3 regions of the Microbacterium sp. zg.Y1084 genome follow, and region 3 is predicted to be linked to each of the others. Evidence: predicted binding sites of a transcription regulator. Region 3 holds the regulator's gene; each other region holds the start of a gene.

What was found. The regulator HrcA, encoded in region 3, represses chaperone genes, less so after heat shock. The targets are predictions, from matches to a motif close to TTNGCACTCGNNNNNNNCGAGTGCNAA.
Region 1: a site for HrcA is predicted at 1,941-1,967, ahead of groL (chaperonin GroEL). Genes of this name have one in related genera too.
Region 2: a site for HrcA is predicted at 1,926-1,952, ahead of groES (co-chaperone GroES). Genes of this name have one in related genera too.

The regions. Positions count from the first base shown of each region.
Region 1 is NZ_JANJGV010000003.1:604,206-607,477, forward strand. It holds gene NQ165_RS07480 (DUF2332 domain-containing protein) at 1-620, shown strand, start outside; gene NQ165_RS07485 (DUF3263 domain-containing protein) at 630-890, shown strand; gene NQ165_RS07490 (LytR C-terminal domain-containing protein) at 900-1,472, shown strand; gene NQ165_RS07495 (cold-shock protein) at 1,619-1,819, shown strand; gene groL (chaperonin GroEL) at 2,003-3,272, shown strand, end outside.
Region 2 is NZ_JANJGV010000012.1:66,273-69,544, forward strand. It holds gene NQ165_RS13775 (ABC transporter substrate-binding protein) at 1-347, opposite strand, end outside; gene rarD (EamA family transporter RarD) at 531-1,469, opposite strand; gene groES (co-chaperone GroES) at 1,553-1,849, opposite strand; gene NQ165_RS13790 (class I SAM-dependent methyltransferase) at 2,033-3,223, shown strand; gene NQ165_RS13795 (hypothetical protein) at 3,256-3,272, opposite strand, start outside.
Region 3 is NZ_JANJGV010000002.1:136,701-139,972, reverse strand. It holds gene NQ165_RS01910 (16S rRNA (uracil(1498)-N(3))-methyltransferase) at 1-229, opposite strand, end outside; gene dnaJ (molecular chaperone DnaJ) at 231-1,346, opposite strand; gene hrcA (heat-inducible transcriptional repressor HrcA) at 1,386-2,423, opposite strand; gene hemW (radical SAM family heme chaperone HemW) at 2,494-3,272, opposite strand, start outside.

The DNA.
Region 1 (3,272 bases), on a different contig from region 3:
GCCTCTACCCCGACCGCTACTCGTACCGGTACCGCCGCCCCGACGGCGAGGTCATCGCGCTCGATCCGCCCGACGGTCCGTCTGCGGTCACCCTCGAGAGCGACCTGCGGGGCGAGGCCGTGCCGCCGCTGCGTCTGCCCGAGGTGGTGTGGCGGGCGGGTATCGACCTCGCGCCACTGGACCCCGCCCTGCCCGACACCGAGGCGTGGCTCACCGGTCTGGTGTGGCCGGGGGAGACCGGGCGGGCCGAGCGCGTGCGCCAGGCCCTGCGCATCGCGGCATCCGACCCGCCCCTGCTCGTCGCCGGCGACGGGGCCGCGCTCATCGCCGAGGTGGCGCGGCAGGCGCCGGCGGATGCCACGCTCGTCGTCACCACGCCCGGCGTGCTCGCCTTCGTGCCGTGGGCCGGGCGGCGGGCGATGATCGACGCCGCGCGTGCCGCCGGCCGCTGGATCACCCTCGACGCCCCGACCCTGCACGACGGGTGGACGCAGCCGGTCGACCCGCAGACCTGGCCAGGCGGCTTCGCCCTCGCCCTCGACGGCGAGGTGCTCGCCGCCGTCGATCCGCTCGGCTCGTACGTGGAGTGGCGCGCAGAGGATGCCGCCCGGCCGCGTTAGCGTGGAAGGGTGCCGCTGACCCCCCGCGATCGCGCGATCCTCGACTTCGAATCGGGCTGGTCGCGTCACGGTCCGCGCAAGGAAGAGGCGATCCACGCCCACCTGGGATTGTCGCCGGCGCGGTACTACCAGCTGCTGGGCCGGCTGATCGACACCCCCGAAGCGCTGGAGTACGACCCGATGATGGTGTCGCGGCTGCGGCGCATCCGGGACGCGCGGGAGCAGGCCCGCCGAGCCCGCGTCGCGATGAGCCCGCGCGTGGCCAGGTAGCATTTCACAGTGCCGAGAACGACCTACCCGAAGGATCGCTTCGATCAGCTGCCCCCTGGCAGCGGTCGTGTGGGCGCGCACCGCGCGGAGAATCCGCGCATGCGAGGCTGGGTCGTGCTGCTGTGGGCCGCCGTCGCAACAGTCGTGCTGGTCGCCGTCGGCATCTTCGGCACGCTGGTGCTCACGGGCCGCGTGAGCCTCGATCCCGAGGTCGCGCCGACGGCCGTCCCGGCGCCCGTGGTGACCCCGGAGCTCGACACCGAGTACAACGTGCTCGTGCTCAACGCCACGCCCGAAGCCGGACTGGCCACGCGCGCCCGCGACCAGATCGTCGCTGCCGGCTGGTCGCCGGATCTCGTGCTGGCCGGCGATGCCGGGTCGCGGGACTTCGCCACCACCACGGTGTACTACCCCTTCGCCACCGATGAGGCCGCGGCCCTCGCCCTCGCCGAGGTCATCGGCGGCGCCGAGGTCGTGCAGAGCGACGTGTATCAGCCGGTCGACGACCCTGAATCGCGGCAGCTGGCGGTCGTGCTCGGCGTGGACCGCATCGGGTCCGGCATGGACACGCCTGCTCCCTGAGCCGCACCGAGCGCCACCTCCGGCGTGCTGTGTTTCGCCGATGTGAAGACTTCGGGGCGCCCGCGTCAACAGTGCCCGCTGCGGCCGTGACGCGAGGCGGCCGCTGGCTACGCTGGCGTCGTCACATCCAGCAACAGGAGATTCACATGGCCCAGGGCACCGTCAAATGGTTCAACGCTGAGAAGGGCTTCGGGTTCATCACCGTCGCCGACGGCCAGGACGTCTTCGTTCACTACTCGAGCATCGAGATGAGCGGCTTCCGCGTGCTCGAAGAGGGCCAGCAGGTCGAGTTCACCCTCGGCACCGGCGCGAAGGGCCCGCAGGCGGAGGCCGTTCGGCCGCTCTGAGGCGTCCGCGGATGCCGGCGCCTCGCGTGGCTGTGGCATCCGACCCTCTCGACGTGTGTCGACGTGTGTCGCGACGCGCCCGGCGTGGCTTGCACTCCCCAGGGGCGAGTGCCAGAATGGCTTAGCACTCACTCCTGTTGAGTGCTAAAGACATTCCGACGTCCGGGAGGGACGAACACACACATGGCAAAGATCATCGCTTTCGACGAAGAGGCCCGTCGTGGTCTCGAGCGCGGCCTGAACATCCTCGCCGACGCCGTCAAGGTGACGCTCGGCCCGCGCGGTCGCAACGTCGTGCTCGAAAAGAAGTGGGGCGCCCCCACGATCACGAACGACGGCGTCTCGATCGCCAAGGAGATCGAGCTCGACGACCCGTTCGAGAAGATCGGTGCGGAGCTGGTGAAGGAGGTCGCCAAGAAGACCGACGACGTCGCCGGTGACGGCACCACCACCGCCACTGTCCTCGCCCAGGCGCTCGTCCGCGAGGGCCTGCGCAACGTCGCAGCCGGCGCCGACCCGATCTCGCTCAAGCGCGGCATCGAGAAGGCCGTCGAGGCCATCACCGCCGAGCTGCTCTCGTCGGCCAAGGAGGTCGAGTCGAAGGAGCAGATCGCTGCCACCGCGTCGATCTCGGCCGCTGACGCCTCCATCGGCGAGCTCATCGCCGAGGCGATCGACAAGGTCGGCAAGGAGGGTGTGGTCACCGTCGAGGAGTCCAACACCTTCGGCACCGAGCTCGAGCTCACCGAGGGCATGCGCTTCGACAAGGGCTACATCAACCCCTACTTCGTCACGGACCCGGAGCGCCAGGAGGCTGTCTTCGAGGACCCGTACATCCTCATCGCGAATCAGAAGATCTCGAACATCAAGGACCTTCTGCCCATCGTCGACAAGGTGATCCAGGAGGGCAAGGAGCTCCTCATCATCGCCGAGGACGTCGAGGGCGAGGCTCTCGCGACGCTGGTGCTCAACAAGATCCGCGGCATCTTCAAGTCGGTCGCCGTCAAGGCCCCCGGCTTCGGCGACCGTCGCAAGGCGCAGCTGCAGGACATCGCGATCCTCACCGGCGGCCAGGTCATCACCGAAGAGGTCGGCCTCAAGCTCGAGAACGCCACGGTCGACCTGCTCGGCCGCGCGCGCAAGGTCATCATCACCAAGGACGAGACGACCATCGTCGAAGGTGCGGGCGACTCGGCTCAGATCGAGGGTCGCGTGACCCAGATCCGCCGCGAGATCGAGAACACCGACAGCGACTACGACCGCGAGAAGCTCCAGGAGCGTCTCGCCAAGCTCGCCGGCGGCGTGGCCGTCATCAAGGCGGGTGCGGCCACCGAGGTCGAGCTGAAGGAGCGCAAGCACCGCATCGAGGACGCCGTTCGCAACGCGAAGGCCGCCGTCGAAGAGGGTGTCGTCGCCGGTGGTGGCGTCGCGCTCATCCAGGCAGGCAAGAAGG
Region 2 (3,272 bases), on a different contig from region 3:
CCGTTGCCGAGCAGGCGCGGCACGGTGGTCTCGTAGGCCTTGTTGTCGGTGTCACCCGAGTCGCCGTACTCCACCTCGACGGTGATGCCCTTGTCCGCCTCGTTGATCTCGGCGACGGCCAGGCCCACACCCGCCTCCTCCGGCGGGCCGAGGTATGCCAGCGAGCCGGTCTGCGGCAGAACGGTGCCGATGCTGAGGGTGAGTGCCTCGCGCTCCTCGGTCGGCCCCGCGGAGGTCTCTGCGGGCTCGCTCGTACCGGCACAGCCGGCCAGGATCATCGCGCTCGCCCCGGCCACGGCGACGACGCCGAGGAACGAGGAACGGCGCGAACGTGTGAAGACGCTCATAGTGCTCCCTAATTGTGGTGAAAGACACGGAAGGTCGGGCGCCGTGCCAGTGGGTCCCAACCTAAACCCCGCTCCTCACCCGCAATGTTGCGATGTGTTAACGGTCTGAAACAGAACAGTCTCGGAACGATAACGGCGGCGCCCGCATTTGATATGAGCGGATGCCGGAGCGACGGCATCCGCTCAGGTCACCGCGCCGAGGTCGTCCACCCCGCGCGGCCGCCGGGCATGACGGAGCGAGTCGGCGGTGAGCAGGGTGAGCGCGAGCCACACCAGCGCGAAGCCCGCCCAGCGTTCGGGCGGCATGTCCTCACCGAGCCACACCCCGATCGCGAACTGCAGGATGGGCGCGACGAACTGCAGCAGGCCCATGACCGTCAGTGGCGCACGCCGCGCGCCGGCGGCGAAGAAGAGCAGCGGCGTGGCGGTGATGACCCCGGCGAGCCCGAGCAGCACGGCGTGCCCGATACCGGCGGTGCCCATCGTGATACCGGTGGTCGCGCCGACGACGATGAGCTGCACGATCGCGACCGGCAGCAGCCAGAACGACTCGAGGGTCAGGCCGCTGACGGCATCCACCGCCGGACCCAGCTGCTTCTTCACCAGCCCGTACAGGCCGAACGAGGCGGCGAGGGTGAGGGCGATCCACGGGAAGGCGCCGTAGCCGACGACGATGACCACGACCGCCGCTGCGGCGATGCCGAGGGCGACCCACTGCGTGACCCGCAGGCGCTCACGCAGCACCAGCACCCCGAGCAGCACCGTCACGATCGGATTGATGAAGTATCCGAGGCTCGCCTCGAGCACGTGGCCCGTGAGCGTGGCGATGAGGAAGACCTGCCAGTTGACGTAGATCAGCGCCCCGGCGACGGCCGTCCACAGCAGCAGGCGCGGCCGGCGCACGATCGCGATGATCTTCGGCCACGACCGGGTCACCGTCAGCAGCAGCAGGCAGAAGACGAACGACAGCAGCACCCGCCAGGACACGACCTCCCACGGGCCGGTGGGGGCGAGCACGAGGAAATAGAGGGGCATGAAGCCCCACAGGAAGTAGGACGCGAAGGCGTACACCCCGCCGAGCAGGCGCTCGCGGGCGGGGTCGGCGGCAGGGGCTGTCGTCACCGCCTCAGCCTAGAGCCGCCGCAACGACGAAGGCCCCGGATGCCAGTGGCATCCGGGGCCTTCAGAAGTGAAGAGCAGTCCGATCAGCGGACGACGACAGCCAGCACGTCGCGGGCCGACAGCACGAGCAGCTCGTCGCTACCGAACTTGACCTCGGTGCCGCCGTACTTGCTGTAGATCACGCGGTCGCCGACGGCGACGTCGAGCGGAATGCGGTTGCCGTTGTCGTCGATGCGGCCGGGGCCCACGGCGACGACCTCGCCCTCCTGGGGCTTCTCCTTCGCGGTGTCAGGAATGACCAGCCCGCTGGCGGTGGTCTGCTCGGCCTCGACCTGCTTGATGACGATGCGGTCCTCGAGCGGCTTGATGGAAACCGACACGGTCTACCTCTTTCTTGGAACTGAAGACTCGTTAGCACCCACCTGTTGAGAGTGCTAACGCAAGTGTACGGGCGCACTGGCACTCATGCAACGCGAGTGCCAGTCGAGGTGACGCCCCGTGACGCCGGCCGGTCGCGCAGCCACGTGGCGGCGCGCGACGGCCGGCCACCCTAGGCTGAACGGGTGGACTTGTCCGAGCTGACCGCGTTGCTGACCCCCGAAGGGCTGCGGCTGCTCGACGCGACCGGTCCCATCCGCAGCACCGCCGACGCGGCCGCTGCGGTGTCGCGACTGCGGGCTGCGGGGCACTCCCCTGATCTGGTCTCCGCCGTCGTCGGCCAGGCCAGGCTGCGGGTGAAGGCAGAGGCGAAGTTCGGCGAGTTCGCCGATCGGATGCTCTTCACGCGCGCGGGCCTGGAGCAGTCCACGCGGCTGGCGGTCGCCGCGCGTCACGCCGGCCGCTTCCGCGACGCCGGCTTCTCCCGCGTGGCCGATCTCGGCTGCGGCATCGGCGGCGACGCGCTGGGCCTGGCCGCCCTGGGCCTGGAGGTCGAGGCCGTCGAAGCCGACGAGGTGACCGCGGCGATCGCGGCGTACAACCTCGCCCCGTTCGGCCAGCAGGTGCGGGTGCACCACGGTCGCGCGGAGTCGTTCGACGTCCCCTCGGTCGACGCGGTCTGGCTCGATCCGGCCCGTCGTACCGCCGGTCACACCGAGACCACCCGACTGGGCCCCGACGCCTGGTCGCCCTCGCTGGAATGGGTCTTCTCGCTGGCCGAGCAAACGCCGGCGGGCATCAAGCTGGGTCCTGCCTTCGACCGCACGGCCCTGCCGGCCGACGTCGAGGCGCAGTGGATCAGCGTCGACGGCTCGACCATCGAACTCGTCGTGTGGACCGGCCGCCTCGCGCGTCCCGGCATCCGCCGTGCCGCCCTCGTGCTGCGCGGCGACACCGCCCATGAGATCACCGCCGCCGCCGACGCACCCGACGCACCGGTGCGCGAGCTCGGCGCGTTCGTGCACGAGCCGGACGGCGCCGTGATCCGCGCCAGGCTGATCGGCGAGGTCGCCCGGCGGCTGGATGCCGGGATGCTCGCCCCGGGCATCGCGTACCTCACCGGCGATGCCGCCATGACGAGCCCGTTCGTGTCGAGCTTCCGGGTGCGCGAGCGTCTGCCGGCCGATGTGAAGAATCTGTCCAAGGCGCTGCGCGAGCGGGGCATCGGCACCCTGGAGATCAAGAAGCGCGGGGTCGACGTCGACCCGGCGACGCTGCGGACGAAGCTCAAGCTGTCGGGCACCGCCTCGGCGACCCTGCTGCTCACCCGCGTGGGCAGCAAGCGGCTGGCGCTGCTGGCAGACCGCGTCGTCTGAGCCCGCGGGGCGCGCTGACGCCCCGGGCGCCGTCAGCCGAGCAGGTCGG
Region 3 (3,272 bases):
CGGGAGCGGGTACCTCGGTGCGCTCGGTCACCTCGATGACCACCTCACGCGGCGACACCGATGCGCAGGCACCCGTGAGCCAGGCGCCTCGGCCGTCGCCGAGCGTGACGATCTCCCCTACGCGCACGCGGCGCACCGCTGCGGCGTGGTGGGCCTCGGCGCCTGTCAGCGTGATGCGGTCGCCGGGTCCGGCGGCGCCGGCCGCCGCGTCGACGAAGTGCAGCGCCATGTCAGCCCCGGAAGCGGTCGCGGAGCTTCGAGAACAGACCCTGGTGGAACTCGGCCAGCCGCGGTGCGGGAGCCTTGGTGCGCTTGGCGAAGTCCTCGATGAGCGCGCGTTCCTTGGCGTCGAGCCGGGTGGGGGTGACCACCTGCACGCCGACCCTGAGGTCGCCCCGCTGCGAGCCCCGTAGCGGCGTGATGCCGCGGCCCTTGATGGTCAGCACGTCGCCGGACTGCACGCCGGGACGGACCTCCAGTTCGACCGGCCCGTCGAGGGACTCGATCGTGGTGCTGGTGCCGAGGATGGCATCCGGCATCGACACCTCGAGGGTCGCGAGCAGATCGTCGCCGTCGCGGCTGAACGCCTCGTGCGCAGCCACCGTGACCTCGATGTACAGGTCGCCGTTGGGGCCGCCGGCCGGTCCGACCTCACCGGAGCCGGGCAGCTGCAGTCGCAGGCCGGTCTCGACGCCGGCAGGGATGTCGAGCGACACCGTGCGGCGGGCGCGCACCCGCCCCTGGCCCTGGCAGGTCGTGCAGGGGAAGGGGATGGTGGTGCCGTACCCCTGGCACACGTTGCACGGCTGCGAGGTGACGACGTTGCCGAGAAGGCTCCGCACGGTGCGCTGCACATGGCCGGTGCCGTGACAGATGTCGCACGTGGCGGGCTGGGTTCCGGGCTGGCAGCACGAGCCCGAGCAGGTCTCGCACAGGACGGCCGTGTCGACCTCGATGTCGCGGTGCACGCCGAAGATGACGTCGCCGAGCTGCAGCGTGACGCGCACCAGCGCGTCCTGGCCGCGCTCGCGGCGTGAGCGGGGCCGTCCGCCCCGACCACCGCCGCCGCCCGCGGCGCCGAAGAACGTCTCGAAGATGTCGCCGAAGTTGCTGAACCCGCCGCCGGCGCCGGCGAACGCGTTGTCGCCGCCCATGTCGTAGCGGGCACGCTGGTCGGGGTCGCTCAGCACGTCATACGCATGGGTGACCAGCTTGAAGCGCTCCGAGGCGTCGGCACCCGGGTTGACGTCGGGGTGCAGCTCGCGCGCCAGGCGACGATACGCCTTCTTGATCTCGTCGGGAGTCGCGTCACGCGACACGCCGAGTACGTCGTAGTGGTCAGCCACATTCGCCTTTCGTGCCGCGCGGACGCGGCGTCGGAACCGTCAGCGGTTGCTCTCGTCTTCTTCGAGCAGCCGGTTCAGATAGTGGGCGACGGCGCGGACGGCCGCCAGGTTCGAGGAGTAGTCCATGCGGGTGGGGCCCAGCAGTCCCAGTCTCGCGCGCGAGCCGGTCACGTCGTACTCGCCGGTGATGACGGATGCCTCCGCCAGCCCGAACGGCTCGTTCTCGCGCCCGATGCTCGCGGCGAGCCCCTGGTCGTCGGCGACCATCTCGGACATGAGCTTCAGCAGCGTGACCTGCTCCTCGATCGCCTCGAGGAGCGGGTAGATGCTGCCGCGGAAGTCCTGCTCGCGACGGGCGAGTGTGGCGCTGCCCGCGAGCACCAGGCGATCCTGCCGGAACTCCTCGAGCTCTTCGGCCACCACGCCCGCGATCGCGCGCACGGCGCGGTCGAACGCGTCGGGCTGGGCGGGCGCGGCCAGCAGGTCGGCCACCGCCTGCGCGCCGTCGCGCACGCTGCTTCCGGTGAGGAGCTCCGCCAGACGCGCGCGCACCCGCGTCATGCCGTCCTCCCCCAGATCGGTGGGAACCGACGCGATGCGCTGCGACACACGCCCGATGTCGGTGACGACGATCACGATGACCCGGCCGCCGCCGAGGTCGACCAGCTCGAGATGGGAGACGTGCGCCCGCGCGAACGACGGGTACTGCACGATCGCGACCTGCCCGGTGAGCCGCGTGAGGGCGCGCACCGTGCGCGCGAGGAGGTCGTCCAGATCGCCGGCGCCGTCGAGGAAGGATCCGATCGCGGTGCGCTGGGCGGGAGTGAGGGGGCGCAGCTGGGCGAGGTGGTCGACGAAGACGCGGTACCCCTTGTCGGTCGGCACACGCCCCGACGAGGTGTGCGGCGCGACGATGAGCTCCTCATCCTCCAGCTGGGCCATGTCGTTGCGGATCGTCGCCGCGGAGACGCCGAAAGCGTGCCGGTCGACGATCGCCTTGCTGCCGACGGGTTCGTTGGTGTCCACATAGTCCTGGACGATCGCCCGCAGCACCTGCAATCCGCGTTCGCTGACCATGTCACTCCCTCCCCGTTGGCACTCTTCTCTCGCGAGTGCCAATTCTACCGCGGTGAGGTCGTTGCTCGCGTCAGGCGGTGAGGGCGCGCACGACCGCGTCGGCCAGCAGCCGACCGCGGCGGGTGAGTACGAGGGTTCCGTGCACGGCCGCGGCCCCGTCGACGAGGCCGTCCGCGATGAGCCCGGCGACCGCGCCGCGGCCGGCGGGGGTGACCTCGGCCAGCGCGAGGCCCTCACGGATGCGCGAGCGCAGCAGCACGTCCTCCAGCCGGCGGGATGCCGCGTCGGGGCGTTCCCGCCCGGCGGCGGGCGACTCTCCGGCGGCGAGGCGCTGCGCGTAGGCGGCGGGGTGCTTCACGTTCCACCAGCGCAGACCGGCGACATGACTGTGCGCGCCCGGACCGTAGCCCCACCAGTCGGTGCCGCGCCAGTAGGCGAGGTTGTGCCGCGAGCGGTGGGACTCGTCCCGCGCCCAGTTGGACACCTCGTACCACTCGAAGCCGGCAGCGGCGAGCGTCTCGTCGGCGAGCTCGTACATGTCGGCCTGCAGGTCGTCGTCGGGCGCGGGCACCTCGCCGCGACGGATCTGACGATGCAGCTTCGTCCCCTCCTCGACGATGAGGGCGTAGGCCGAGATGTGGTCGGGAGCGAGGCCGACCGCGGTCTCCAGCGATCGCTCCCAATCGGCGAGGGTCTCCCCCGGCGCGCCGTAGATGAGGTCGACGCTGACATCGAGTCCCGCCTCGCGCGCTGCGGCGACGGCGGTGGCCACGTTGTCGGGGTCGTGCGTGCGGTCCAGCGCCGCCAGCACGTGCGCGACGGCCGACTGCATGCCGATGGACAGCCGGG